4 regions of the Pararhizobium sp. PWRC1-1 genome follow, and region 1 is predicted to be linked to each of the others. Evidence: riboswitches for the same ligand, from Rfam matches in the RefSeq annotation. Region 1 holds a riboswitch; each other region holds the start of a gene.
The links. Region 1 has a riboswitch for cobalamin ahead of ACP7E0_RS30325 (ABC transporter substrate-binding protein). Riboswitches for the same ligand answer to the same signal wherever they lie in the genome.
Positions count from the first base shown of each region.

Region 2: another riboswitch for cobalamin. It lies ahead of ACP7E0_RS11940 (aromatic ring-hydroxylating oxygenase subunit alpha); the one in region 1 lies ahead of ACP7E0_RS30325 (ABC transporter substrate-binding protein).
Region 3: another riboswitch for cobalamin. It lies ahead of cobU (bifunctional adenosylcobinamide kinase/adenosylcobinamide-phosphate guanylyltransferase); the one in region 1 lies ahead of ACP7E0_RS30325 (ABC transporter substrate-binding protein).
Region 4: another riboswitch for cobalamin. It lies ahead of bluB (5,6-dimethylbenzimidazole synthase); the one in region 1 lies ahead of ACP7E0_RS30325 (ABC transporter substrate-binding protein).

Region 1 covers NZ_JAFCXE010000029.1:13,935-21,146, forward strand. The annotation lists gene ACP7E0_RS30300 (VOC family protein) at 1-32, opposite strand, end outside; partial or broken gene ACP7E0_RS30305 (two-component sensor histidine kinase) at 337-444, opposite strand; partial or broken gene ACP7E0_RS30310 (SAM-dependent methyltransferase) at 483-632, opposite strand; gene ACP7E0_RS30315 (ABC transporter ATP-binding protein) at 629-1,399, opposite strand; gene ACP7E0_RS30320 (FecCD family ABC transporter permease) at 1,396-2,436, opposite strand; gene ACP7E0_RS30325 (ABC transporter substrate-binding protein) at 2,433-3,425, opposite strand; cobalamin riboswitch at 3,710-3,947, opposite strand; gene ACP7E0_RS30330 (zinc-binding dehydrogenase) at 3,952-4,263, shown strand; gene ACP7E0_RS30335 (SDR family oxidoreductase) at 4,415-5,119, opposite strand; gene gcvA (transcriptional regulator GcvA) at 5,224-6,141, shown strand; partial or broken gene ACP7E0_RS30345 (ornithine cyclodeaminase) at 6,258-6,899, shown strand; gene ACP7E0_RS30350 (hypothetical protein) at 7,090-7,212, opposite strand, start outside.
Region 2 covers NZ_JAFCXE010000006.1:115,939-123,150, forward strand. The annotation lists gene ACP7E0_RS11920 (glycoside hydrolase family 25 protein) at 1-161, shown strand, start outside; gene ACP7E0_RS11925 (phosphoethanolamine transferase) at 437-2,089, shown strand; gene ACP7E0_RS11930 (hypothetical protein) at 2,116-2,331, opposite strand; gene ACP7E0_RS11935 (2Fe-2S iron-sulfur cluster-binding protein) at 2,654-3,751, opposite strand; gene ACP7E0_RS11940 (aromatic ring-hydroxylating oxygenase subunit alpha) at 3,753-5,003, opposite strand; cobalamin riboswitch at 5,127-5,325, opposite strand; gene ACP7E0_RS11945 (DUF6656 family protein) at 5,681-6,286, shown strand; gene ACP7E0_RS11950 (diguanylate cyclase domain-containing protein) at 6,287-7,212, opposite strand, start outside.
Region 3 covers NZ_JAFCXE010000026.1:44,837-52,048, reverse strand. The annotation lists gene cobN (cobaltochelatase subunit CobN) at 1-3,582, opposite strand, end outside; gene cobW (cobalamin biosynthesis protein CobW) at 3,776-4,840, opposite strand; gene cobU (bifunctional adenosylcobinamide kinase/adenosylcobinamide-phosphate guanylyltransferase) at 4,844-5,368, opposite strand; cobalamin riboswitch at 5,544-5,942, opposite strand; gene ACP7E0_RS29095 (chloride channel protein) at 6,184-7,212, shown strand, end outside.
Region 4 covers NZ_JAFCXE010000007.1:169,633-176,844, reverse strand. The annotation lists gene ACP7E0_RS13550 (phytanoyl-CoA dioxygenase family protein) at 1-398, shown strand, start outside; gene ACP7E0_RS13545 (SDR family oxidoreductase) at 487-1,308, shown strand; cobalamin riboswitch at 1,352-1,562, shown strand; gene bluB (5,6-dimethylbenzimidazole synthase) at 1,607-2,299, shown strand; gene ACP7E0_RS13535 (DUF2865 domain-containing protein) at 2,300-3,445, opposite strand; gene ACP7E0_RS13530 (acyl-homoserine-lactone synthase) at 3,623-4,267, opposite strand; gene ACP7E0_RS13525 (LuxR C-terminal-related transcriptional regulator) at 4,462-5,199, opposite strand; gene ACP7E0_RS13520 (NADP-dependent malic enzyme) at 5,371-7,212, opposite strand, start outside.

The DNA of each region.
Region 1 (7,212 bases):
CCGAGCGTGATGACAGAAATCTGTTGCTGCATATTCCAAGCCCTTTGGTTCATCCGTGCAACATTGCATCGAATGTTCAAGGTCTTGGGCCGTCACCGCAACGACGGAAGGACCCGCTCTCGCGGGGGCCGGGCCAACCGCACCGACCTAACCTGTTTCAGACGCGATAATGCTGCAACATTTCTCGGTGGAGTGCAAGCAACCGGGCGGCAGCTCGATCGGCATGTCGCCCGAGAGCGGACGGTATGAAACGTGCAGTCCTGGAACGAGCTTGAACAGAGCTTGACCTAACCACGCCGATTAGAGAAGCGCTGTCACTCACGAAAACGCCATCCTTCCCTGGATCGATCCTCTGAGAATGGTCAACGGTGTGCGCAATTCATGTGCCACGGCCATATTGTTGAATTGCAGCCGGCCTTCCATCCGCTCAAGACTGGTCGCCAGTTCGTCGTGGCAATTTGCGTCGATGTGTGAGCGCAATTGCTGCCGAGATGATCGCGAATTGGCTTTTGCCAAGCGTCGAATTCCGGCCCGTGCGGAATCCTGTGCCCAAAGGCCAGGTCGAATGTTTCGGAGCGCCTCGACCAATAGTCGCGGATTTCTTCCTTCAGATTGAAATTGGTCTGCGTCATGCATTGCTGCCGAGAAACTGGATATGATGGCGGCCATGATGCGGCGAGCGCTCGACAAAGGCCCGCACCCCGAAGACCTCGGAAATCAACTCCTCCGTCAGGACATCCTCCGGCGCGCCAGCGGCCACGACTTGCCCGCGGCTGAGAACGGCGATCGTATCGCAAAACATCGATGCCAGATTGAGATCATGCAGCGCGATGATGCTGGTGATCGGCAGTTTCGTCACCAGTGATAGGATTTCGAGTTGGTGCTGGATATCCAGATGATTGGTCGGCTCGTCGAGCAGAAGCTCGCTCGGTGTCTGCGCGAGTGCTCGGGCGATGTGCACCCGCTGGCGCTCGCCGCCCGAGAGGGTGTGCCACAGTTGACCCGCTTTGTGCGCCATTCCGACATGAGCGAGGGCATCGTTGACAGCATGATCGTCGGTACTGCTCCAGGGGCTCAGCGCCCCCCGATGCGGCGTGCGGCCAAGCCTGACAACTTCAAGAACGGTAACCTGCGCCTCCGTCGTCGCCTGCTGTTCGACAAAGGCGATCCGCCTGGCGATATCCAGCCGGCTCATCGAGCCGATATCGACATCCCCAAGGGAAATCACGCCGCTGCGAACCTTCCGCAACCGGCATATCAAACGAAGCAGGCTGGATTTCCCAGACCCGTTCGGGCCGAGAAGACCGAGTGTGCGACCCGGAGAGACGTCCAGACTGATGCCGTCGACGACAAGGACGCCGGCCGTCGCCCAGTGCACATCTTGGACCGAAATGCTCATACGGGTCTCCTCGCCTTGCAAAGGATCAAGGCAAATGCGGGGGCGCCGAACAGGGCAGTCACGACCCCGATGGGCAAGATTTGCTGCGGGATGATGATCCGCGAAACGATATCCGCCACGACCATGAAGATGGCGCCGATCATTGCTGTTGCGGGCAGAAGGCGAATATGACCCGGTCCGACCAGGAAGCGCGCTGCGTGGGGGATGACGAGGCCGACAAAGCCGATCGAGCCGACAATGCTGACCATGGTTGCAGTCAAAAGTGCCGTGACACCCAGAAGGACAATGCGGACCCGGGCAACAGGAATGCCGAGTGCTGCGGCAGCATCGGTGCCGAACGTAAACGCGTCGAGCGCGCGCGCATAGAACATGCACAGCACAAAGCCCATGATCGCCACCGGTCCTGCCAGGTAGACATCGGGCCAGCGCACACCGGAAAGACTGCCAAGCAGCCAGAACATCACGCCGCGCGCCTGTTCGGCATTGGCTGACGTGGTGACGATATAGGAGGTCAGTGCGTTGAACAGCTGTGACCCCGCCACCCCGGCAAGAATGATCCGGTCAGCCCCTCCCCCTGCCCCGGTGGCGAGCAGAGACACGAATAGAAAAGCAATCACCGCACCGATAAACGCCCCGGCAGACAATGTTAAAACACCATAACCAAGACCGAGGATCATCACCGCAACGGCGCCTGTCGATGCACCGGCGGAAACCCCCAGAACGTATGGCTCCGCCAGCGGATTGCGCAGCAGGGCCTGCAGGATCGCGCCAGAAAGCGCTAGCGCAACGCCCGAACTCGCCGCAACCAGCGCCCGGCTCAGACGGTAGTCCCAGATGATGCCCTCATGAATGCGGCTCAGCTCGAACCCGGTTCCGAACAGGCGGTTGCCGACTGCTTTGACAGTCGTACCGATCGGAATGGAGATTTCACCGATTGACACCGCAAGGCTGACGGCAAAACCCAACACAAGGATGGAAAGAATGCAGAGCGCGGCAAGCGCTCCCCATCCCTGCCGGGTCATCAGACCTTGGCTCATTTCGCCAGACCGAACGACTTGATGCCGGCAGCAAGAATTTCAAGACCGTCGATCGTTCGAATGGTCGGGTTCATCGACTGCGCGTCCATCTCGACGAAATGCTTGTTCTTGACGGCGTCAAGCTGGCTGGTAACCGGATCCTTTTCGAGGAAGTCGATCTTGACCTTCGGATCGTCAGCCGAATACCGGCGGCGATCCATCGTCGCAATGACGATCACCGCAGGATTGGCCTGGGCGATCGTTTCCCAGCCCACCAGCGGCCACTCCTCTTCGGTGGTGACGACATTCTTTGCGCCAAGCGTCTTCAGGATATAGGCCGGCGCGCTGTTCTTGCCGGCGATAAAGGCATCGCCTTGCACTTCCTTGCTGGAGAACCAGAACGCGATCGGCAGGTCTTTGCTCGATCCGCCAAGCGATGCAACCGCATCAGCCTCGCGCTTTTTCAAGGTGGCGATCAATGCATCGCCGCGATCCTGAATATCAAAGATCTGCGCTAACTCACTGATTTCATGATAGATCAGGCCCATCGTGAAGAGTTCCTTGCGCACGCCGTCGCCGCCATCGGTGTTGACCTTGGCCACGCAATCGGCGGGAGAAACATAGGTCTTGATACCCAGCTCTGCAAACTGCTCGCGCTTGCCGACAGATCCTTGCGTGCCGACATGCCATTCGAACTCGGCTGCGACCAGATCCGGCTCCTGGCCGGCGACGGATTCGAAGCTTGGATCATTGTCGGCCAAGCGCTTGATCGATTTGTTGACCGCCGCATAGGCCGGCAATACCGGCCCAACCCAGACGGCCGTTCCGACGATTTTGTCGGCAAGCCCGAGCGAATAGAGGATTTCGGTCATGCCCTGACCGATGGAAACCGTCTTTCCTGGCGCCTTTTCAAAGGTGACCGGTTGGCCGCAATTGGTAATCGTCAGCGGATAGGTGGTCGATGCGGCATTGGATTGCGGGGCAAGGGCGGCTGCCGAAAGCGCCGCCATAGAAAACAAGACAGCGCGCGAAACGTAGCGATTCATGAAGATCCTCGTATTAAGAGTCTGGCAAGTGCCCGTCCGGGCCTGACCAGCGATAGGTGAAAAGGTAGCCGGCATGCGGCAGAGCAAACGGCAAAACATGCAAGACACATGCGGTCACGGCTCATGCGCCGCAGAGAACTAACAATGCCGGTGTGCTACGCGGGGGAGGGAAATTGAAGGCGCTACGCCAATGGAAACGTCGAAAATCGTCATCTCATGCTCCTCTCCGGACAACCCCGTCCGGGATGGTGGACACTGTTTTGACGGCAGGTCTCCTGGCTCGCGAATGTGCACCGAATATCTGCCTTCCCGCACCTCGGTACAGTGGCATGACCATCCCGAAGGAGGTCACAAGGATATATCGGCAATCCGCTTACAGTTGCGGGGGCAGCCACGGTTTTGGCCCCATATAGGTCATCCGCACCGTGTTCCCTATTAATCCCGTCGGGAGTCATCCCTCCGGAAACCGTCCCGATCACTTAGAGGACGCATGATCTCGCCGTCAAGAATTCGTTTGTTGGCGGCCAGGACATTTCTCAGGACTGTTGGTGAGCGTCCGCAATCAAGGCGTGCAATTGGGGTTCCAATCCAAGCCGATAGTCGGCGGCGATTGGTGGACGTACTCAGGACCCGGGAGGACAGGATAGAGCGATCTTCAAAGCTCTTTTCCCTGATCGGCTCTGGCAAACTCTCGGTCGAAATCGCTGCGGTCTTTCCTCTGTCAGAAGGCGCGTCGGCTCATCGTCTGCTGCAGGAGAGATCCGCGATCGGGAAGATACTTCTTTGCGTCGCGGAGAGCTGAGACAGCTGTTGCCAATGCCCGCACGCTTTCCGGTGCCTTCTGCCTTTTGCGGCCGGTATCAGTGAAAATGGCTGTTCTCAGCGTTGAGAACAGCCATTTTCGTGAATTGTCGAATGACTTGCCGAAATCCATTCGTGTCGATGGGGTTGATTTAGACGGACCGTGTGAGGCCACCGTCGACACGAATATTCTGCCCGGTGATATACCCTGCCCCATCCGAGGCCAGGAATGCGATCGTTGCCGCAATTTCCTCGCTCTTGCCGTATCGCTGCATCGGCACATTATTCCGTCGCGCGTCCGTCGCGGGCAGGCTGTCGATCCATCCCGGAAGGACGTTGTTGATCCTGATATTGTCCTTGGCGTAGGTGTCCGCGAAAATCTTCGTGTAGGCGGCAAGACCGGCCCGGAATACGGCCGATGTGGGGAACATTTCGGATGGCTCGAACGCCCATGCGGTCGAGATGTTGATGATGGAGCCGGATTGCTGTTTCTGCATGACCGGTGTGACGAGCCGAACCGCGCGGACAACGTTGAGCAGGTAGGTGTCCAAGCCCTTGTGCCAATCGTCATCGGATATATCGAGGATCGGTGCGCGGCGACCGTGGCCCGCGCTGTTGACGAGCACATCAATACGGCCCCAGTTGGAGATGGCCAAATCAACCAGTCTCTTCAAATCTTCATTAGATTGATTGGATCCGGTTATGCCGACGCCTCCCAGTTCGGCTGCGAGTTTTTCGCCTTTACCGGACGACGACAGAATTGCCACTTTGTAACCGTCCGTAGCGAGCTTACGGGCGGCTTCAGCCCCCATGCCGCTACCGCCCGCCGTGATGACCGCGATCTTTTCATTTGCCATTTGATGTCCCTTCAAAAGCGCTATGCCGATTCCGGTAAGTTGACACAGGAGGAAGCAGAAGACTAAGCAGAAAGATATAGTCCTGCCTGTAGGAAAACTATTGAATGCTTGGCGCACGCGGACCTTACCGTTACCCACCTCTCAATGCGCTTCGGATGTTTGAGAGCGCTGCGCGGCATTTGAATTTTCGGGTCGCTTCAGAAGAGCTTTGCGTCACTCAAGGTGCCGTCGCCCAGCAGGTGCGGGCGCTTGAGGATTCGCTCGGCGTTAAGCTGTTCGACCGGCTTCCCCGGACACTCGCTTTGACCGAGGCCGGACAGCGCTACCTCAAGCCAGTTCAACGTGCACTATCGATGATTGCCGATGCGACGCAAGAATTGAAACCCCAGAACACAGTCATCACAATCAGTGTGACACATTCTTTCGCAACGAAATGGCTCATTCCACGTCTTGGCCGCTTCTCCGAGGCCAACCCTGACATTGAAGTTCAGGTGCTGGCAACAAACAATCTGGCAAACTTTCAAAGTGATGGTGTTGATATCGCCGTTCGCCAAACGAAACCGCCCTTTGGAGCGGGTTTGCAGGGTGACCTGCTGTTTCCAGTAAAACTTTTTGCGGTATGCAGTCCGTCCCTCAAAGCAGCAGGAAAACCACTCGGGACAGTTCAGGATTTACCGCAGCATGTCCTTTTGCATGACGCACATGGCATGTGGCCGGTATTTCTGGAGCACGCCGGCGTCCCCACGGACGTAAACACCCTGAAGTCGGTGAAGTTTTCTTATGCCTCCCTGGCGATTGATGCCGCTGTTGCCGGACAGGGTATTGCGTTGGCGAGCGAACCCTTGATCGAGGACGATCTTGCGAGCGGCCGCTTGTGCAGTCCCTTCGATGTGAACATGGCTGACGAACTTGGATTCTATCTGGTATATCCGCGCATGCCACGCAATTCTGACAACGTCAAATGCATGCGTGATTGGCTTCTAACACAAAACGCCTCGCCGCGCCGGAACCTGCCGGTTTGACCCAGCCGACAAAGGAAGAGGGAGATGAAGACGGCCACAATACCGGATTGGGATGATATCGTCGCTTTCAGATTGCATTGAAGCCACCGCTCAAGCATCGTTCGGTACGGCTATAGGCGCGCACCATGGCGATCATCGGCAATGGTGCCCAGGCGGAATTTCAGGCTCTGGCCTTCAAGGCGGTCTGCGGCATCGACCATGTGCAACTCTATGACATCGATCCGATGGCAACCGCAAAGACCACCCGTAACCTTTCCCACTCCGGTTTGAAGGTGACCGCCTGCACCTCATCGCAAGCCGCGATTGAGGGCGCCGGTATTATTACCACCTGCACGGCCGACAAGCAGCTCGCCACGATCCTAACCGATAACATGATCGGCGCCGGCATCCACATCAACGCCGTCGGTGGCGATTGCCCCGGCAAGACCGAGCTACATCACGACATCCTGCAGCGCGCCGACACTTTTGTCGAATATACCGCTCAGACGCGTATCGAGGGGGAGATCCAGCAAATGCCGCCGGAATATCCTGTCACGGAGATGTGGAAGGTGGTCACCGGCCAGGCTACCGGCCGCCGGGATGCCAGGCAGATCACACTTTTCGATAGCGTCGGGTTTGCCATCGAGGATTTTTCGGCGCTCCGTTATGTCAGGGGCAAATTGGCTGGAACGGGCTTGTACCAGGACCTCGACATGATCGCCGATCCCGACGAGCCGCGTGACCTTTTCGGCATGCTGCAGCGATCCGAGAAAATATAGGGCGGGACGAAACACTTGCGCGCCGCTGTTCACCACATCCATCTAGGCTGAGGGAGCGTCTCATCGCTTCACCCAAATGCCACGACAAAAAAGGAACCCGCAACCAGTTCGGGTTCCTTTTATTTTTTCACTAGATGGAAAACCTGTCCGCGCGAAACCCGACCCTGGAATCGTGTCCGCTCTTTCCGGCTTACTGCCTGTTGATGCCATCCTTAAAATATGGCGTCATCTCTGACGAATTGTCGGCGCGATGGCGTAGTTCCGTTTCAATCTGCTCAAGTGCCAGGTCCAGGCAATAAACAGTTTGATCGGC
Region 2 (7,212 bases), on a different contig from region 1:
CCGTCTGGGCCAAGGGCGAACTGTTGCCGGAAAAACCGTTCGACAAGCCTCTGCTGATCGCCTCTGGAAAAGCGGGATCCTTCCCCGGCGCAGGCATAGGCGTTGATATGACCATGACGGGATCGATTGCCGAAATATCGATTCCGCTGGGCCTTCGCTAGACATCGCCAAATGCGGTGTAAGCGTGAATTTACGCTGCGGGCCAAAACGCCGTGTCCGGGGTGACGCTGTCCACCCTTTTTAACGAACCGTCACTGAACAGCGCGCCGCTCCAAGTCTCGCTGCGCCGCTGAGCTGTTCGGCGGGACTTTCCTCTTCACGTTTGCAGGCGTTTTCAACCGAAACAGCCAAGCCACAAACGTTCAGCCTCCTGTCAGCAGACGGGCGCAAGAGAAAGGGATTGTCACCATCCCTGCCTTGATTGCCGGAGCCTGCCTTGAATTTTCGCTTAATCAACCGGCCCGCCATGGGCAGCATCCCGCTCAGCTTATCGGTCGCCCTCTTCATTCTCTTTTTCCAGAACCTGACATTCCGGAACGAAGCGCTCTATGTGTTCGGCGGCTTCCACCTGGGCTTTTACACGTTTGTCGCGGCGATCACCCTGCTCGTCTTTGCTGGCGTAGTGCTGTTCTCGGTCAAATACCTGATCAAGCCGTTTCTGGTCTTCCTTCTCATCGCCGGGGCAATGTCTTCCTACTACACGGATTTCTTCGGTGTGGTGATCGACAAGGAGATGATCCGCAACGCCGTGTCGACGACGCCGCAGGAAGCCGGTCCTCTCATCACCGGCGCGTTTCTCCTGCACATTCTCCTCTACGGCATCCTGCCATCGGTACTGGTCTGCCTGATCCGGATCAAACATCGTCCCTTCATCGGCAAGTTCTTCGTAAACGTCGCGGTTATTTCGCTCTGCCTGTCGCTGTGTATCGGGCTGATCATCTCGAACTATTCGGGGATATCCTCGAACATCCGCCAGCATCGCGACATGATGACCAAGCTGACGCCGTTTGCGGCCATCGCCTCGGCAATCGGTCTGGGGGTTAGCACCTATCGCGAGATCGGCATCGTCCGTGCTCCATTAGGCACAGACGCCATACTCGGCCCCATGTATGCGCAGACAAAAAAACCTGTCGTCACCATCATCGTCGCCGGGGAAACCGCCCGTGCCATGAACTTTTCCCTGAATGGTTATGACAAGGAAACCAATCCGGAGCTGAAAACACTCGGTGTAACGAACTTCACCAAAACGGCCAGTTGCGGAACAGCGACGGCCGTTTCATTGCCCTGCATGTTTTCCGTTTACGGCAGAAAAGACTATTCCGACCGCAAGGCGCGGTCCACGGATACGCTGATGGACGTTTTGCGCCGCGCCGGCGTTGACGGCTATTGGTGGGACAACAATACCGGCAGCAAGGGCATCGCCGACCTCATCAGCTTTGCCAGCCTGACCAAGCAGAAGGATAGTCCGCTCTGCAAGGACGGCGAATGCCTCGACGACATTTTCCTCGGCAAGCTCGATGAAAAGCTTGGCGGCATCACCAAGAATACCGTCATCGTGCTGCACCAGCTCGGCAGTCACGGCCCGGCCTACTACCTGCGTTATCCGGAGGAATTCCGGCGCTTCCAGCCCGATTGCCGCACCCCGCAGCTCTCCGATTGCTCGCGCGAAGAGATCGTCAACGCCTATGACAACTCGATCCTCTATACCGACCATAACCTCGCCGAAGTGATCAAGCTTCTGAAGAAGCATCAGGATACTGTCGATGGGGCGATGATCTACATGTCGGATCATGGCGAGTCGCTCGGCGAGAACGGCTTGTTCCTGCATGGCGCGCCCTACATGTTTGCCCCCACGGAGCAGACGCATGTGCCCTTCATCGCCTGGTTCTCCGACCAATATGCCCAGCTGACGGGCCTGGACCGGAGCTGCCTCCAGACCTATGCCGACGCGCCGACCTCGCACGACAATTTGTTTCACACCATGCTAGGGATGATGAACGTCATCACGAAGGTCTACAATCCAGCGCTTGACGTGTTTGCCGCCTGCCGCTCGACGGCGGAGGAAAATCCGGTCGTGCCGGAATCCTAAAACGGAGATTCGGGCAGTCCGGAGGGTTACGTGCTCCCCACGTCGATACGTGATCCTCCGGATCGGGGTATCTGGGGAATATGCATCGGATGGGAGCGCTTGATATCTATGGTCGGCGGCATGGACAGTTCCGCCTCCAGGAGTGCCATCTCGATGAGGAACACGAGCATCTTCTGGTCGCTGCGTTCGGCGCTCATCTTCGAGGCCTGGAGAAGCTCATAGGTCAGATCTTTGGTTCGCATATGTCACGCCCCGTATCGATTGCCCTACGAAACTAGGCCTCGCAACTTACGCGAAGCTTGCTGCTCTTGAACATCCTATGATGGTGGGTGCATTTTGAAGAGCTGACGTTGATGCAGCAGCCGGCGGCAAGGCCGGGCGGAAGTGCCAAGGTACATCACACGATTATATTTTTGAGCCCGGTTGCCCCTCACCCTCTCCCCGCAGGCGGGGAGAGGGGATGACGGAGTTGGCCGCTTGGTCCTTCTGCCCGTTTACGGGGAGAAGGTGCGCGACAGGGCGGATGAGGGGCGAGCGCCGGATACATCGGGCAACGACAGACCGTCACGCCTCGATCTGTACGTCGCCGATCGGCCGCGAACAGCAGGCCAAAATGTAGCCTTCGTCGATTTCGTCGTCGAGGATGCCGCCGCTGTGGTTCATCTCTACCTCTCCGGAAATCTTCATCACCCGGCAGGTGCCGCACAGTCCGCCCTCGCAGGCAGCGCCGATGCGCACACCGGCTGCGCGCGCCGTCTGCAGGATGGTCTGGCCGGGCTGACACTTGGCGTCCTTGCCGGCCATGGTGAAAGTGATGGTGGAAACTGCGGTTGCATCCGCTTCCCCCACACCGGCGCGAATGGCAAGCTCCGCCGGGTCCGGCGCATTGGCTGGCTGAAAGCTCTCCTCGTGGTAGCGGTTCATGTCGAAGCCGACGCTTTCCAGCATGGACTTGACACCGCGCATGAACGGCTCGGGGCCGCAGCAGAAGACGGTGCGTTCGCGGAAGTCCGGTGCCAGCAGCGCCAGCTTCGATGTCTCGATGCGACCGCGCAGCCCGTGCCAGCTGTGGCGCGGCGCATGCGTCTCGACGATGAAGCCGAGATTGAGATTGGGCATGTTTCGGGAGATGTTCTCCAGCTCGTCACGGAACAAGAGATCATCCGGCTGGCGGGCGCAGGACAGGAAAGAGGCGTCCGTCTGCGGGGCGCAATCGGCCATCCAGCGGGTCATTGACATCATCGGCGTGATGCCGGAACCGGCGGAGATGAACAGGTATTTTTCACCCGGATGCCGCACGAAGGAGAAGTCGCCGAGCGGGCCGAATGCTTTCAGCTTCATGCCGGGCTTCAGGTTGTCGAACATCCAGCGCGTGCCGATGCTCGATGCCTGCGCCTTGACGGTGACGGCCACGGAAAACGGCCGCGACGGCGTCGAGGACAGCGTGTAGGTGCGCATCACCGGATCATCCGGCGCCACCGGCAGTTCTAGCGTGACGAACTGGCCGGGCAGATAGCGAAACCAGCTGTCCTTGTCGGCCTTGAAGCCGAATGTCATTACATCCGGCCCTTCGGCGGTGACGGAAATGCATTCCAGGAGCTGCTGGCGGTCATTGAACGGCTGCAGTTCGTCGAAGTGCCGGAAGGATGAAGCAATCGTCATGTCAGGCAACCCGAACCAGAGGGGTGGAGATGGAACTGCCCTGCAGGCGATCAGCCAGGAAGTTGGTGTACCATTCGACGAACTGCATGACCCCACCTTCGTGTTCCGGCGAATAGGGACCGGGCTGATAGGCGGGAGAGCGGATGCCGAAGGCGTTTTCCTCGACGATCTGGCGGTCCTGGTCGTTGGTTTCGGTCCAGACATGCGTCAGTTCTTCGAGATTGTAGTCCACACCCTCGACGGCATCCTTGTGCACCAGCCATTTGGTGGTCACCTGGGTGAGTTCGGGACCAAGCGGCAGGACGCGGAAGGTGATGGCGTGGTCGGCCAGCACATGGTTCCAGGTGCTCGGATAGTGGAACAAGAGCAGCGTGCCAATATGGGACTGACTGACATCGTCGGAAAGCTGGCGCTTGACGGCGCGTTTGCCGGACATGGTGTAGCTTTCAGCCCCCTCGATCAGCGGCATGCGGGCGACGCGGAACTGGCCTTTGTGATCCATCTTGAATTCGCTCGGCAGGCCGGACGATTCGCAATGTGCCCAATGAGCGGCGATAATCGGATCATCCTTGGCGCCCTGCACGCCGGTGGCCGTCGGGGCTTCCGGATAGGTGCGGCAAAGTTCGGGGTGGTTTGCCGCGCAGTGGTAGCACTCGCGGTTGTTTTCCCAGACGAGCTTCCAGTTGCCCTTCTCGATGATGGTGCTCTCGAAAGCGACCTTGGTGTCCTTGAGATTGTGCGGTGTGACATAGGACGAGACCATGTCGCGCATGGGCTTGAAATCCATGGCCTCTTCAGCAAGGCAGATGAAGATGTAGCCGCCGATGGTTTCGCAATGGATCGGTTTCAGACCATGCTGGTTCTTGTCGAAATCCTCGCCCATCTGGCGGGCAAAAAGCAGCTTGCCGTCCAGCTCGTAAGTCCACTGGTGATAGGGACAGACAAGCTTGGCCGACGAGCCCTTGGCACCGGCGCAGACGCGCGAGCCGCGATGGCGGCAGGAATTGTGCAGCGCCCGGACGGTGCCTGAGCGGTCGCGGACGATGACGACCGGATACTCGCCGACCTGCACGGTGAAATAATTGCCGGATTTCGGGATTTCGCAGTCATGGCCGATGAACAGCCAGTCCTTGTACCAGATCTCCTCCATATCGAGCCTGTAGAGATCGGGATCGGTGTAGAAGGCCTGTTCGAGACTGTGGGTGTCGCGCCGGTTCTTCAATGTGCGGAGGACTTCACTGCGGAGATCCATGGTCATTTCCTTGTGCTCGCCAACTTTTTTGAAAGTTGCAGCAGACAGGAAAGGAACCGCCGGCGCGCCGGGAGAGCGCGTGGTTACAGTGGTTCTCCTTCCGGCTGCCCGCCGCAACCCAGATATCAATTTCATCACAAGGCTGGTTTCCGGGCTCTGGAGCTGTCCTTGCGGACGATCCCGGCGCCTTCCCGGATTTCTCCAGTGGCCTTTTGCCGAGGTTTCACTCCACCACCGTTGCGGGGGCAGCGCCGGATTTCGACCGGCTTCCCAATTCTCCGCCCTTCCCTATAAAGGCGGCACCTTGAGTGTCTTCATCTAATCCTCACGCTCGAAAAAACAGCCGCCAATTAACGACATCCGATTCCAGAATGACGACACGGAACATATTGCTTGGAGCCATGGTCAATCTGGCTATTTTATAAGCATAAACAATATGATCTGCTGAATTTGAAGCAAAAGTCCGGTTTTCCGCACAACGCTTCGGCAATCGGCCAAGACGCAGCCTCTTTGCGACATCCCGCGAGACAGATACGGCCGCTGCCCTTGCCAAACGACCGAGGGAAAAGGTTGGCGCCTGGCAAGACTGCATTAACCATAACGCGATAGCTTCGTTTCACAAGCGATTACGCGCCGGTGTGCTTTACCCGCACTCCGCCACAGTCTGGTACAGGCCGATGTCAAACCTGAGATATTTCGATGCCGCCGCGATCAAGCAGCCAGTTCAATCACCGAAGGCTGCGATCTATACGGAATTCCTGCGCACGGGCCGGATCAACCGCCACCAGCAGGAATGGAGTCCGACCGAAAAGCGCTACCTGACGTACCAGGAAGTGGCCACCCGCACCGGCAGGAAACTCGAGGCCGCCGGCACGGTCACCCATGACCGGATCAACGGCTTCCATCGCTCGATCCGCTTCCCGAAGATGCTTTTTCACCGCACACTCGCGGGTAGCCCGCATCTCGGCTATTGTCATGTGACGGCCGCGCGGACGAAATTTGCCAAGTTCGAGGATGTCCGCTGGTCGTTCTACATTGCCAATTTCTTCTCCGATATCGGCGACGACCAGCATTTTTTTGAGAAGATCAAGCTCGGTTACGCACGGATGTATTTCGCTGTCGCAACCGAGATGGACGCCGAAGCAGGCAAGTTGACGGTCAACCGTGCGGTGCATGACAACGGGCTGTTGTTTCGCACCCGCGATCCGAAGGAAGCGCTGAAGAACGTGCTTCTGCTCGGCGCCCGCAACGAACAGCTCCGCAAGATCATCAGCAGCCTCTGATCACTGCTTGTAGATCAGCCAGTCGCGTCCGGGCGGTTGCTCGTTTTCGGCTCCATGAACGATCGTCTGGTCTCCGCCCTTGCCCTGCGCCCTGGCGAGCGCTTTTTCGGCCGTATTGACGAGATCGAAGGCGTTGCCGGCGTCGTCCGACATACAAATGCCCACCGACAGCGTCACACAGCCGAGGTCGCGTCCGGTCTTTGGATGTTTGAAATGCGTGCCGCGCAAGGCCGAGCGCAAAAGTGCCACAAGCCGCACCACTTCCCGCTCCCCGCCTGCGTTGACCAGAAAACCGAAGCGGGTGCCGTCAAAACGGGCGACCAGTTCGCTTGAGGGAAAAGCCTGCTGGATAATGCCGCCGATATGCCGGGCCAGCGGTTCAGCCAATGCGGCCGCCTGTTCTGCCGACAGGCGCCGGCTGGTATCCGGTTCGGCAATGGCGATGCCACAGGCAAGCGGCAGATCGGGATCGGCATAGACCTTGGCGAGCGCCTTGTTGAAGGCACGGCGATTGGCAAGCCCCGTCACCGTATCCGAAAACTTCCGTGCTTCGAAGTCGGCAAGATCTTTCTGGACACCGGCGATGACGGTGGACTGCGCGGTGACGCTCTGCTCCAGTTCGGCATTGTGCGACACCTGCCGTTCGGTGGCCCGCTTCAGCGCCTGGATGGAAGTGGCAAGCGCGGCCTGACTCGCGTCGTCGGAAACCACCAGCGCTTTTGTCGCCTCGCTGATCAGCCGCCCGTAATCATCGAGTTGGTCTTTTTCGCGCGACAAGAGGTTCATGAAATTGCTCATCTCGTCGCGCACGATCGTCGTCGATCGCGCCAGCACGCTTGCCTCATGGTGATGCGGCAGATATTTGCGGCCAAGTTCGTCGAGCGCCGATTGCGACTTGTATTTGCCAAGCGCGATGAACTCGCGAA
Region 3 (7,212 bases), on a different contig from region 1:
CTGGTAGTAGTCGTCGCTGTCGAGCAGGTCGTGCTCGCGGTTGTCCTGGTTCTGGACGACGGCTTCGACGGTCTTCAGCTGCGCTTCGAGAAGCCCGCGCTCGGCGTTGCCGTCTTCCCCAGCCCCATAGGCATAGCTTCCCCAGGTGAGATAGGCGTCGGCAAGATCGGCGCGATTGTCCCAGCCGCCCTCATCCATCAGTGCCTGCAACCCGGCCCCGTAGGCGCCGGGCTTCGCCCCGAAGACACGGTAGGAGGCGCGCCGTGATGCTTCCTTCGGCGCAACGCCGGCAGCCGCCAGCCGTTTGGTTTCCGCCCGCATGCGGGCGGCAATCATATTGTCGGCATCATCCTCTTCGAGCCCGCCAACGGCGCGGATCGCCGTATCGAACAGGGCGATCTGCTCGGGAAAGGCATCGCGGAAAAAGCCGGAAATGCGCAAGGTGACATCGACGCGCGGTCGGCCGAGCACCGCCAGCGGCACGATCTCATAGCCGGTGACGCGGCGCGACATCATATCCCAGACCGGCTTGGTGCCGATCAGCGCCATCGCCTGGGCGATATCGTCGCCGCCCGTGCGCATGTTCGATGTGCCCCAGGCGGTGAGCCCGAACGATGTCGGCCAGTCACCGTGATCCTGCAGATAGCGGCGGATCAACAGCTCGGCCGATTTCTTGCCGAGTTCGAACGCCGCAGGCGTCGGCACGGCCCGGCTGTCGACCGAATAAAAGTTGCGCCCCGTCGGCAACACATCCGGCCGCCCGCGCGTCGGCGCACCGGAGGGGCCGGGAGCGACAAAACGGCCGTCGAGACCGGTCATCAGGGCGGCGATTTCGGCGGGGCCGGATTGGACAATGGAGGGTTTGAGGCGGGTTTCGATCTCGTGAAGAACGGCCCGGGTGGCAATCCAGTCATCCGGGCACGGCAATTCGCCCGAGACGAACCGGGCGGCCAGCAGCTCGATGCGCTCGACGGTGTCGCCGGCAGTGCGCCACGGGGCGTCCGAGACTTCGGCAAGGATGGCCGGCTTGGGGCCAAGCCAACCATCTGAGAGGACGCAGTCGAGGGGGTCGAAAGAACGCTCCTGATTGATCTCGCCCCTTGTGGGGGAGATCAATGTGGAAAATCTCAGGCCCGCATCCGCCGCGATCGCCCGCTGCAGGCTCTGGTCGCCGCCCTCGCTCTGCCCGCGTGGCACTCTTGCCAGGGCAACCGTCAGATCCGTCAGCAAGCGGCCTTCCGGCGCCACGCCAAAGATATGCAGGCCATCGCGGATCTGCAGCTCTTTGAGATCGCAGAGATAGGCATCGAGCTTTTCGAGCGCCTTGTCCTCGCCGTCCGTGCCGGCAATACCGGCATCATGATCAAGGCCGATATCGCGCACCAGTTCGAGGATCTGCTTGCTGAGCAGCCTGAGACGCCGCGGATCACCGCCGGCCGCGTCATAATATTCGTCGACCAGCGCTTCCAGGTCTTTCATCGGACCATAGGATTCGGCCCGCGTCAGCGGCGGCGTCAGGTGGTCGATGATGACGGCGCTGGTGCGGCGCTTGGCCTGCGTTCCCTCGCCCGGATCGTTGACGATGAACGGATAGAGATGCGGCATCGGGCCAAAGACAGCTTCCGGATAGCAGGTCTCCGACAGCGCCAGCGACTTGCCCGGCAGCCATTCGAGATTGCCGTGCTTGCCCATATGGACGATGGCATGAGCGCCGTATTCACGGCGGAGGTACGCATAGAAAGCCAGATAACCATGCGGCGGCACGAGATCCGGCGAATGATAGGTTTCCTTCGGATCGATATTGTAGCCGCGTGACGGCTGAATGCCGACCAGTGTTTTTCCAAAGCGCGTGAGCGGCAAGGCGAACTGGCCATCGCGGAAGAACGGATCGCTTTGCGGTTCGCCCCATCGGCCGGTGACTTCAGCCTGAATCTGAACGGGAAGGGACGCAAAGAAGGTGTTGTATTGATTCAACGAAAGCGTTTCGCGGATCTGACAATCCGCCCGTACCGAATTGGTCGGGCCGTCCATCAGGTGGCGGATCAGCGCGTCGCCGTCGGTAGGGATGGAATCGATGCCGTAGCCTTCGGTGGCCATCGCCTTCATCACTTCGATCGTCCCGGCCGGTGTATCGAGGCCGACGCCATTGCCAAGCCGCCCGTCGCGATTGGGATAGTTCGCCATGATGATCGCCACGCGGCGCTCAGCCGGTGCCGCTTGACGCAACCTCGCCCAGTTTGCCGCAAGCTTGGCCGCAAAGGCGACGCGGTCAGCGAGAGGCTCGTGGCCGACGATATTGGCCTCGACATCGGTGTCATAGACAGCCGCTGCCTTGAACGAGACGGCCCGCGACAGGATGCGGCCATCGACTTCCGGCAGCGCCACGTTCATCGCCAGATCGCGAGCCATCAGGCCCTGCGGCGAGGATTCCCATGCGGCCCGCGACGAGCCGGAAAAGATCACCTGAAGGACCGGCGCATCGGAAAATTCAAGCACGGTCGACTTACGGTCGGCGCCGGGCGCGGAAACAGCAAACCCCGTCGCATTCATCACCACTGTGGGCGGTACCTCACCGAAGATCGCCTGTAGCGTGCCGATCGACACGGCATCCTTGAGGCTGGACACGAACACCGGCAGCACTGTCAAACCTTCGGCACTGAGCGCTTCGATCAGGGCTTCGACAGGTTTTGTTTCGCCGCTTTGGACCAGCGCACGGTAGAAGCAGAGGGCGACTGTCGGGGGTTCGAGTCCCTCTCCCGCTACCGGCTTCAAATGGGAGGGGATGCTCTTGTTTCCCGGAAGCATACCCCCCTCTGCCCTATCGGGCATCTCCCCCTCAAGGGGGGAGATCGCTGGTGACAGCTCTCGCTCCTTCAGTAAATTCGCCGCAACAGTAAAAGCTGCCGGCTCGTCCGGGTGCGGCAGGCCATTCTCCCCCCTTGAGGGGGAGATGTCAGCAGCGCTGACAGAGGGGGAAATCTCGCCGAAAGCAGCAAACCCAGCGGCCTTTTTCCAAGCCTCGACCCCGATCACACCCTGCCCCGGCCACCAGATCCCCGCCTTCATCAGCGGTGCTGCCGATTCCGGTTTTTCCGCGCCGTCGATCAGCGCCTCGGCATAGCGCAGCAGCCGCGCCATGTTGTCGGCGCCGCCTTCGGTGAAATAGGCCCACATGCGGTTGCGGTCTTCCGCAGAGACGGTCGAGAACGGCTCCAACCCGGGATCGGGCTTGTCGCAGCCCGGCAGCACGGCAATCTGGAATTTATGGGTGACGGCGGCTGCATGCAGCGCCTCCAGCACATATTGAAAATAGCTGGCGCCGCCGAGTGGGCGAACGATGATCAGCTTGGCATGACGCGCCGTGCGCTCGACATAGGTATCGACCGACATCGGGTGCTTGAGCGTCAGAAGGCTTGCCACCCGCAGGCTCGACTTTCCTCCACGCGTGCGGTGCGCGCCAGCAATCGACGAAAGCTCGGTATCCGCTGCCGACAGGAACAGGATATCGGCTGGTGATTGACCGAGATCGATCGCTTCCTCGCCGTCGGTAATCGTGCCTTTCTGAGCTAGGAGGAGATGCATGGTATTCCCCAAAGGCAGCGATACCCCCCTCTGTCACTCCGTGACATCTCCCCCACAAGGGGGAAGATCGGGGCCGCGCGGTGCCGGGACGCTTGCACCAAGAAATTTGAGCGCGAGGCAGCCACAGCTGATCTCCCCCCTTGTGGGGGAGATGTCCGCCAGGACAGAGGGGGGTACGCCGCGCTCACCATTGTCAAACCGCCGCAGCGATCGCAGCACGCACGGCCGCTTCATCCATGTCGTGCAGGCCGATGACGACCAGGCGCGTGCGGCGCACTTCGCCGGCAGCCCAGGGGCGGTCGAAATACTGGTCAATGCGGGCGCCGACGCCCTGGATCAAAAGGCGCATCGGCTTGCCGGGAATATCGGCAAAGCCCTTCAGGCGCAGCACGTCGTGCTCTGCGATGATCCGCTTCAGCTTTTCGATGAAACTGGCGGGATCGGTAATGGACCCCAGTTCAACGATGAAGCTGTCGAATTCGTCATGGCTATGCTCCTCGCCGGCCTCATGCTGCATCTCGTGATGGGATTTACGGTTGGCGATGTCGCTTTCGGTGCCGACACCAAGGCCGAGCAGGACGGCGGCGGAAACCTCGCCGTTCTTCGCCTCGATCATCGTCGGCTTGCGGTGGGTGCGCGAAGAGACCTCGTTGCGGACAAAGGCAAGGCCGGTCGAATCGAGCAGGTCGGTCTTGTTGAGGATGATCAGGTCGGCCGCGGTCAGCTGGTCTTCGAACAGTTCCTCGATCGGGCTTTCGTGATCGAGATTGTCGTCGTTGACGCGCAGCGCATCGACCTTGTCATGATCGTCGGCAAACCGTCCGGCCGCAACAGCTGCACTATCGACAACGGTGATGACGCCATCGACGGTGACCTGCGTGCGGATATCCGGCCAGTTGAAGGCTGCGATCAGCGGCTGTGGCAGCGCCAGACCGGACGTTTCGATGATGATATGGTCCGGGCGGCTCTCGCGCTCCAGCAGTTTGGTCATGGTCGGGATGAAATCATCGGCGACGGTGCAGCAGATGCAGCCATTGGTCAGCTCGATGATATCGTCCTCGCTGCACGCTTCGGCGCCGCAGCCCTTCAGGACGTCGCCATCGACGCCAAGATCGCCGAATTCGTTGATGATCAGCGCGATGCGGCGGCCGCCAGCATTCTGCAGGATGTTGCGGATCATCGTCGTCTTGCCGGCACCGAGAAAGCCGGTAATGACGGTCGCCGGGATCTTGCCGTGGACGGCCTTTTCAATAGTCATGGATCAACCCTTCATTTTCAGCGGCAATCCAGCCGCGATGAAATAGACGTCTGCGGATATCTCCGCAACGATTTGGTGCAGCCGGCCGGCATGGTCGCGAAAGTCACGCGCCATCCGGTTTTCCGGCACGATGCCCAGGCCGACCTCGTTCGAAACGAAGACCAGCCGGGCTTTTGCCTGCGGCACATAGGCCGCAAGCCGTTTAAATTCCGCCGCAATATCCCGATGCTCCATCATCAGATTAGTGACCCAGAGCGTCAGGCAATCGATCAGAACGATGCGATCAGGCGCATCGATCGCCTTCAGGCAGCCGGCAAGATCGAGAGGCTCTTCATGGGTCTGCCACTCTGGTCCGCGGCGATCGCGATGCTCGGTAATCCTTGCCTGCATCTCGTCGTCCCAAGCCCTTCCGGTCGCGACGTAATGCATGCGCAGACCCGACGCCGTCACGAGTTTTTCGGCGAAGGTGGATTTGCCGGAACGGGCGCCGCCCAGAACCAGCACGCTGCCTGACTGTATCGATGTCATGAAATGATCCCGGCCTCAGCGCGCGCCGGAAAGAACAAGAATTCTTGGCTCACGAAAACCAGCATTCGCGGCAACGCGAAACAGGCCGTTCCGGGGACGGGATGATAAAGCCATGACAACCTCCGTGCTGGCATCGGGAGTATCTCTCCCTGGGTTGGGCGAACCCCAATCTAAAACGGGGCCCTTGAGGATGGCAGGTCTCCTGGCTCACGGCGCCACGCCCCAAATGGGACGAACGGGTTCGCCTCGCCTTCCCGGAGTGTTTTGCGCCAGATTGCGTTACCGCAATCGACGGGCATCACGAAGAGGTGGACGATTCGTAGATAATAGAGGCGTCCGGCCCCGGCTGATCGTGACGTCACTCCAGTGGCTTTTCCGGTTGGGCCGATCCATGCCGCTGCCGCGAATACGGACAGTCCGGTAACATCGGCTTTCCCGGATGGCGAACCCTGACCGTTCTACAGTCGCGGGGTCGGCTGCGATAAGGACGCCCGGTCTGGGTCCGGCCCGTCGCATTCCCATTTACTCCCGACATGCAAACGGCATATCGGGAACCATCCAATGACCGATGATTAGGCGCTCGCCTGGATCAAGTCAATTGCGGCACTCACTCGCCGCCATGGTTTGGCCCGGCCTCGGCAAGACTAAGCTTGATCTCCCAGACCATGCCTTCTAGAGCAATTCCAGCGGAAGTGCGCAGCGGTTTTGCGTCCGAAATTGCGTAGAAAAAAAGACAGGCCGTTTTCGCAATTCGAAGAAAAGCGGAAATGCCCACGACGGCGCAGAGACAGGATGGCCAGGCAATGAAGCTGAAGATGATTCCGAAACTTAACCTGCGGCGGCTCGGCTATCTCTCGCTGCTTTTCGATCTCGGGCGCATGCGGGCCTTTGCGCGGCGGAGCGAACTCGGCCTGGTCGTCGCGGGCATGATCGTCGGTGTTACGTCGGGTCTTGCCGTCACCGCGATGAGCATCATATCGAGCCGCCTGCACAGCCTGATCTTCGGCATTGCCGATGACGAAAGGCTGAGTTCCAGCAATCTGCAGGGCGAAATTTCCATATTGATCGCGCCGGTGGCCGGTGGGATCATTCTCGGCCTGGTGATGGTCGTTCTGGCGTCGTGGCGCAAGAAGCCGATGGTCGACCCGATCGAGGCGAACGCGCTGCATGGTGGCCGCCTGTCTCTGACCGATAGCATTATCGTTGCGATCCAGAACCTGATCTCCAATGGTTTTGGTGCGTCCGTCGGGCTTGAGGCCGGTTATACGCAGCTCGCATCCGGCATTGCGTCAAAACTCGGCATCTCGCTGCAGCTTCGCCGCTCGGACCTGCGCACCCTGGTCGGCTGCGGCGCCGCCGGTGCCATCGCTGCCGCATTCAATGCACCGTTGACGGGCGCCTTTTATGCCTTCGAGCTGATCATCGGCACCTATACGATCGTGTCGCTGACACCGGTCGTGGTTTCCGCCCTGATCGCAAATCTCGTGGCCAGATGGCTGTATGCGGGCGATTTTACCATCGATGTCGGTCAGTTCGGCGCCGTCGTCCCGGCCGACTATCTGCCGGCATTGTTGCTCGGCTGCCTCTGCGCCGGCATGGGCATTCTTTTGATGAAGGGCGTCTCGCTGATCGAGGGGCTTGCCCGCCGCAGCTCGATCCCTGCTCCCATGCGCCCGGCGCTCGGCGGCATCGTCGTCGGGCTTCTGGCACTGGTATCGCCGCAAGTGCTTTCGGCCGGTCACGGCGCCCTGCATCTCAATCTCGCCAGTTCGCCGGCGATCCCGATGCTGATCGGCCTGTTCCTGATGAAATCACTCGCCTCGGCCGTCTCGATCGGCTCCGGC
Region 4 (7,212 bases), on a different contig from region 1:
CGAAGGGGGATCTGGTCTTCTTCAATCCGGCACTCTTCCATGCGGCCGGAACCAACCGTTCCGAGGGTATCAAGCGTGTTGCAAACCTTTTGCAGGTTTCCTCCGCGTTCGGCCGGGCCATGGAAACCGTCAATCGGGAGCGCATGAGCGCCGTGCTCTATCCGGCCTTGAAGGCAATGCTTGCGGACGGCCGGCTGTCTGGCGGTGAAGCCGCTTGCGCCATCGCATCCTGTGCCGAGGGCTATTCCTTCCCGACCAATCTCGACCGGGACCCGCCCGTTGGCGGGCTTGCCCCGAAGACGCAGGCGCAGCTGATGCATGAAGCGCTGTCGGGTGGCTGGGAGGAGGCCGCCTTTAGCGCGGCGCTTGCAGCTCAGTCGGAGAAGAAGCTCAGCTAACGGAACCATATCCTACAATTTGAACTCCTGCCCGAATGCCGGGCGGGAGTTTTTTGGCATCGGCGACATCAAAAACGGAGGAAAAACAATGAGCAATGACTATGGCCGCCTGGACGGCAAGATCGCGATCGTGACCGGTGGTACGCAAGGGCTGGGGGCGGCGATCGCGACGCTGTTTGCCGAGCGCGGCGCGGCAGGCATCGTGATTTGTGGCCGCAATGCCGCCAAGGGCGAGGCCAAGGCCGCCGAAATCGGCAAGGCCACCGGCACCAAGGTCGTCTATGTGCAGGCCGATCTCGAACGGGTGGAGGATGCGCGCAAGGTGGTGGCCGCCTGCGACACGGAATTCGGCCGGGTCGATGCGCTGGTGAATGCCGCGGCGATCACCGACCGCGGCACGATCCTCGATACCAGCCCGGAACTGTTCGACCGGATGTTCGCCGTCAATGTGCGCGCACCATTTTTCCTGATGCAGGAGGCGATCAACGTCATGCGCCGGGAGAAGATCGAGGGAACCATCGTCAATATCGGCTCGATGTCGGCCAAGGCCGGCCAGCCGTTCATTGCAGCCTATTGCGCCTCCAAGGGGGCTTTGGAAACGCTGACCAAGAACACCGCCTACGCTGTGCTGCGTAACCGGATCCGCGTCAATGGCCTCAACATCGGCTGGATGGCGTCGGAAGGCGAGGATCGTATCCAGCGCGAATATCATGGTGCGGCCAGCGACTGGCTGGAGAAGGCAGCGGCAAGCCAGCCCTTCGGCCGTCTGGTCGATCCGGCCGAGGTGGCGCGTGCCTGCGCCTATCTGGCTTCCGGTGAATCCGGTCTGATGACCGGCTCGGTGATCTGCTTCGATCAGTCGATCTGGGGCGCCTATGACGGTTCGCCGCATCCGGTCGCGGCCATGTGATGAGATCATGGTGGGCCGCCTTGCATTTGGCGGCCCACCATGTCCATATCGTCTCGTTCAGGTGCCTGCGTTAGCGGGAGAATCGGGAATCCGGTGAAAATCCGGGACGTGCCCAGCGCTGTAACGGGGACGGCTTTGCATAGATGAATCTTGAGATTTTTCAGGATTATGCCACTGGATCTTCATCTGATCCGGGAAGGTTGCAAAGCCGGTTGATCCGCAGTCAGAAGACCGGCCTGACGAGATAGACCAAACCTGCGCGGACGGCGGGAGGTTTCGCATTGTTGGGGATCAAACGATGCAGATTGAACCGCAAGACCGCCTTGTGAGGGCGGACGCATTTTCATCGGACGAGCGCGCCGCCGTCTACCGCGCCATCGAAACCCGCCGCGACGTGCGCGACCAGTTCCTGCCGCAGCCTTTGCCGGGCGACGTGATCGCGCGGCTGCTTGCCGCCGCCCACAGCGCGCCTTCTGTCGGTTTCATGCAGCCATGGAACTTCATTGTCGTCCGTGACGAGGACCGCCGCGCCCGTGTCTTCAAGGCCTTTCAGCGGGCCAACGAGGAAGCCGCGCTGATGTTTGAGGGCGAGGCGCAGGACAAATACCGGTCGCTGAAGCTCGAAGGTATCCGCAAGGCGCCTGTCAGCATCTGTGTGACCTGTGATCCGACCCGTGCAGGAAAGGTCGTTCTTGGCCGGACGCACAATCCGCGCATGGATGCGTTTTCCACCGTCTGCGCCGTGCAGAACCTGTGGCTTGCCGCGCGCGCCGAAGGTGTCGGCGTCGGCTGGGTCAGCATTTTCCACGAGCACGATATCAAGGACGTTCTCGGCATTCCCGATCATATCGAGATCATCGCCTGGCTGTGCCTCGGTTACGTCGATAGGCTGTATTCAGAGCCGGAACTGGCCGTCAAAGGCTGGCGACAGCGGTTGTCCCTTGACGATCTGGTATTCGAGGACGCCTGGGGCGTCAGACAAAGCGAATGATCAGTTGGTCTGCTGCTGCTGGTAGCCTGGGCCAGCGGGATGCCTGAGGTCGATCGAGGTTTCCTGCGAGGGCAGGAAGCTTGGACCGACGACGCGAACCTTGTTATCCTGCGGATTGTAGGGCCGGTCGGCGACGGTGCTCTTTGCCTGCGTGCCATCCGCCTTTTTAGCGCGAAGATCGACGACGCCCTTGCCGTTGCCGGGTGTACTCTGCTGGATGGCGGTTTGTCCCACCGGACGGCAGCCGCATTGGCCGGGTTGGCTGAGATCGCGGGTCTTGTAAGCGAAAGCTGTCGGCAGTTCGGCATAGGGCTCGCCGGTCGCGGCGGAGACCATCTGATCCGTCTCTTCCGTCGTCAGCGCATGATAGTAGAGCGTTGTTTCCGTTCCGGGGCAACGCCGCTGGCAGGTTTCGGCATCGCGCGCGAAATCGGCGGGCGATGAATTCGACGAGATCGGGAAGAACGCCCCGTCACAGGTGCGCACGCAAAGTGTCCGCAGGCTGCCGGGATAGTCCGCGCCCGGCCCAAATCCGTCATACGGCCCGAAATTGTCATGCGGCCCAAAACTATCGGGCTGCATCCTGAAATCGGTGACATCAGCCCCCTGCTGGTCCCGGTAGTCTTCGCTGACCGGCGGCAGGTCCTCAAGGATATTGCGATGGGTTTCGGGTTCCTCGACCGCAGCCCTCAAGACTTCGTCCTGTTCCTCGTCACAGCGATTGACAGCGAGCGCTGCATGGATGCGCCGCCGGGTCATCTCGCTGGCGCCGCCCTCCAGGAGATTTTGCCTGCGGGCTTTGAGCGTTTCGAGGTCCATTTCCATTTGCGAGATTTCTTCAGCCAAGCTCTGGCAGGCATCCTCGTTTGGGCCCCCGACAACGATCATGCTTCCGGAACTGCATCCCATCCGCCGGAGATCGCTGCGGGCCTGGCGCAAATCAAGGTTCTGGCGTGAGATTGCTCCGGTATAATCACGCAGATTGGCGTTGGAGGCGACGATCTTCGGCAGGCTGGCAAGGTCGGCATTCAGGCGTTCGCACACCGTCGAGGCATTGGCGGTGGCTGCCATGACCAGAAGGAGCGGCGCAATACGCGCTGCGAAGGATACCGAACGGAAAACCACGTATTTCTCTCGCCTGAGCATGCCGGCGTTCTGCCGGGTGCACGGGAACATCCCGCACACTCTGACTTTTGCCTATCATACCGCCATTCGAGGGGGCTGCAACGCAGTCCGCTCACCAGCGTTAACGATGCCGGTACGAAATGAACCGGGCGCGGCGGAAGAGCCACAATCGTCGGCTCTTGTGCCAGAGAGACCATTTCAAGCGGCCCTGGCCATTTCAAGCGACATCGGCCGCTCCAGCACGGATCCGCCGATTTCGGCGACGGTCTTCATCCTGTCCAAAAGGTCAGTCGTGACTTCCCAGGCAACGGCGACGGCATAGACAGAGCCGATCCGCTGCGGCTCGCCTATCCGTTCGCCGGGGCATCCCATCCGCCGGAACATCCGCTCGAGGAAGACATCGGTGACAGTGACGATATGGCTGAGTCCGGAGGACAACCCCAGTTCGCCGACGCCGCACATCAACTCTGCCGCTGCGATCGTCACCTGGTTCGAGCCGCGATCCTGCGAGATGGTCGGATCGATGCAGAACCGGCTGGACTCCCAGACGGAGGCGCTGCGCACCTGCGGATTATCACCGAGCAGGATCGGAAATGTATCATCCAGCATGTTCGGCCCGAGCGTCGGCAGGAGGCGCAGCGAGCCGCGCAAATGGCCGGTCTCGTCCGAATAGGACAGGACGTAGAGCGGGTTGGCGTCGTCGTAGTCGTCGATTTCCCAATTGCCGCGAACCGATACGTCCCATTTCAGCAAATCGTGAAAGACGCGTTTGCGCAGCTGGAACATGGCATCGAGATCACCTGGATTTTGCTTGCCGGTGTTGCGGTTGAAAATTCTGATCATCATTTGCTCCTGTGTATGAATGCGGAGAGCAAATGCTGTCAGGTATCGGCAGCGGGCATAACTGTCGGTAGTGACAGGTTTCTAATGCACGCCGATATGCAACGAAATGCGTGCGTCCTTTTGGACGCACGCATTTCGTTGCATTCATGGGAAAGAGGGGCGGCGGGGCTACCGCTAGGCGGCAGCGAAAAAGATCAAAAAGCCGGGATGAGGTCGCGCCGGACGGCCTGCGCAACGGCCTGCGTGTTGGAGACGACGTTGAGCTTGCGCCGGGCATTGGTCATGAAAAACCGGACGGTACGTTCGGAAATGCCGAGTATTGTTCCAATTTCCCAATAGCTCTTGCCGGCCGCCGCCCAGCCGAGCACTTCTGTTTCCCGATGCGTCAAAGCCTTGGCGCACTCCTCGGGGAGTTGCATTTCATGGTCACTTTCAAGCAGTGAGGCATGAAAGAGATTGGCCAGAAGCTGAAAATCGCGCAGATGGCAACGCCTGTAGGCCGGCCATTCGCCAGCCGGAACATCGGCCTGGATCGCCAGAAAGGCCAGCCGCCGGGTCGGTGTGGCGAGAGGCAGGGTAATCCCTTCGAGGCCAAGGCCGAGTTGCGTTGCTGCAGAGAAAAGAGGCTCACTATCCGGATGAAGTTTGCGGGCGGTGGCCCAATCCACAGGCCTCACACCACCTATTGTCATTCGCAGGATCGGATCGATACGCTGGTAGCGCTTGTCCATATAGGTTCTGAGGCTACGTGCGCTGAAAGTGTGGTGCAGCCTGTGGATAACAAAACCTGCCGTCAGGACGTCGACGTCCAGATATAGCAGATTTGCAATGCTGAACGTGCTGCGCATCAGGTCGAAAAATCGTTTAGGTTCAACGAGTTTCTCGTTTTCCATAATGTCCAGCAGGTCAAAGAATGCCTGTTGGTCAGCCATGCTGCAATACCCTGTTATTTTGTGGGTTTCAGCATGATAACGCTTTATGCCTATGTCCAGTGCAATCTTTAGTTAAATGTATTATTTTGATACACTAAACTAGAAATTGTATTTTTATCTGGATTTGCATTTCGATTGAGCCGGTTTCAGCACCGGCTCAATCGATTTCAATCAGGCTGGATAGGAGGCTTCGACAACCGCGAGTGCCGCCATATTGACGACGCCGCGGGAGGTGACGGATGGCGACAGGATATGTGCCGGAAGAGCCGTTCCCAAAAGAATCGGTCCGACATGCAGGCTATCGGTCATCGTCTTGACGACGCCGAGCGTAATGTTGGCGGCGTCGAGATTGGGGAAGACCAGCAGGTTGGCTTCGCCAGCGAGCGTGCTATTGGGCATGACGCGGCGGCGCAAGGTTTCCGAAATGGCGGAATCGCCATGCATTTCGCCGTCGGCTTCCAGATCGGGGGCGAGCTCCCTGACGATCTGCATCGCCTTGCGCATCTTGAAGGCGCTTTCCGAATCCCGCGAGCCGAAATTGGAGTGCGATACGAGAGCTGCGCGCGGGGTAATGCCGAAGCGGCGGATTTCCTGGGCAGCCATGACCGTCTTCTGGGCGATTTCCTCGGCCGTCGGATCAAAGGTCACGTAGGTGTCGGTGAGGAAAGTGGCGCCGCGCTGCGAGATCAGCAAGCTGAGCGCCGAGAAATCCAATACGCCTTCGCGCTTGCCGATGATCTGGGACACGGCGCGAAGATGGGCGCTATAGCGTCCTTCGACACCGCAGATCAGGGCATCGGCTTCACCGCGGCGGACAGCCAAGGCACCAATGACGGTCTGGTTGGTCCGGACGATGGTCCGGGCTGCTTCCGGAATGACGCCGAGGCGGCCGACCAGCGCGAAATAGTCATCGACATAGTCGCGGAAGCGCGGATCGCCTTCCGGATTGACCACCTCGAAATCGACGTCCGGGCGGATGCGCAGGCCATAGCGTTTCAGGCGGGTCTCGATGATATGCGGGCGGCCGATCAGGATCGGGCGGGCCGTACCGTCTTCGAGCAGCACCTGGGCGGCGCGCAGGACGCGCTCGTCCTCACCTTCGGAAAAGATCACCCGGTTCTTCTGGGCATTCTTGGCGGCGGCGAAGATCGGTTTCATGATGAAGCCGGAGCGGAAGACGAAGCGGTTGAGCTGGTCGAGATAGGCGTCGAAATCGGCAATCGGCCGGTTGGCGACGCCGCTGTCGTCGGCTGCCTTGGCGACGGCCGGCGCGATGCGCAGGATCAGGCGCTGATCGAACGGCGAGGGGATCAGGTAATCCGGGCCGAACACCGGCGTTTCGCCGGAATAGGCCCGGGCGGCAACGTCGGACGGTTCTTCGCGGGCAAGGGCTGCGATGGCGCGCACGGCCGCCATCTTCATTTCCTCGTTGATCGTGCGGGCACCGCAATCGAGCGCGCCGCGGAAGATATAGGGGAAGCACAGGACGTTGTTGACCTGGTTGGGGAAGTCCGACCGGCCGGTGCAGATCATCGCGTCGGGGCGGGCTGCGCGCGCCACTTCCGGCATGATTTCGGGATTGGGGTTGGCCAGCGCCATGATCAGCGGCTTTTCCGCCATCTGGACCAGCAGTTCCGGCTTTAATACGCCTGCGGCCGAAAGACCGAGGAAGACGTCGGCACCGGCAATGCTGTCGGCCAGAACGCGGTTTGTGCTGTCCTGCGCGTAGATCGACTTCCACTCGTCCATCAGCACTTCGCGGCCTACATAGACGAGGCCTTCGAGATCGTGCACCCAGATGTTTTCGCGCTGGGCGCCGAGCGTCACGAGGAGATTGAGGCAGGCGAGCGCTGCAGCACCGGCACCGGACGTGACGATCTTGGCCTTGGAAATGTCCTTGCCGGCCAATTCGAGGCCGTTGAGGATGGCTGCGGCAACGATGATCGCGGTGCCGTGCTGATCGTCATGGAAGACCGGAATATCCATCTTCTCACGCAACCGGCGTTCGACCTC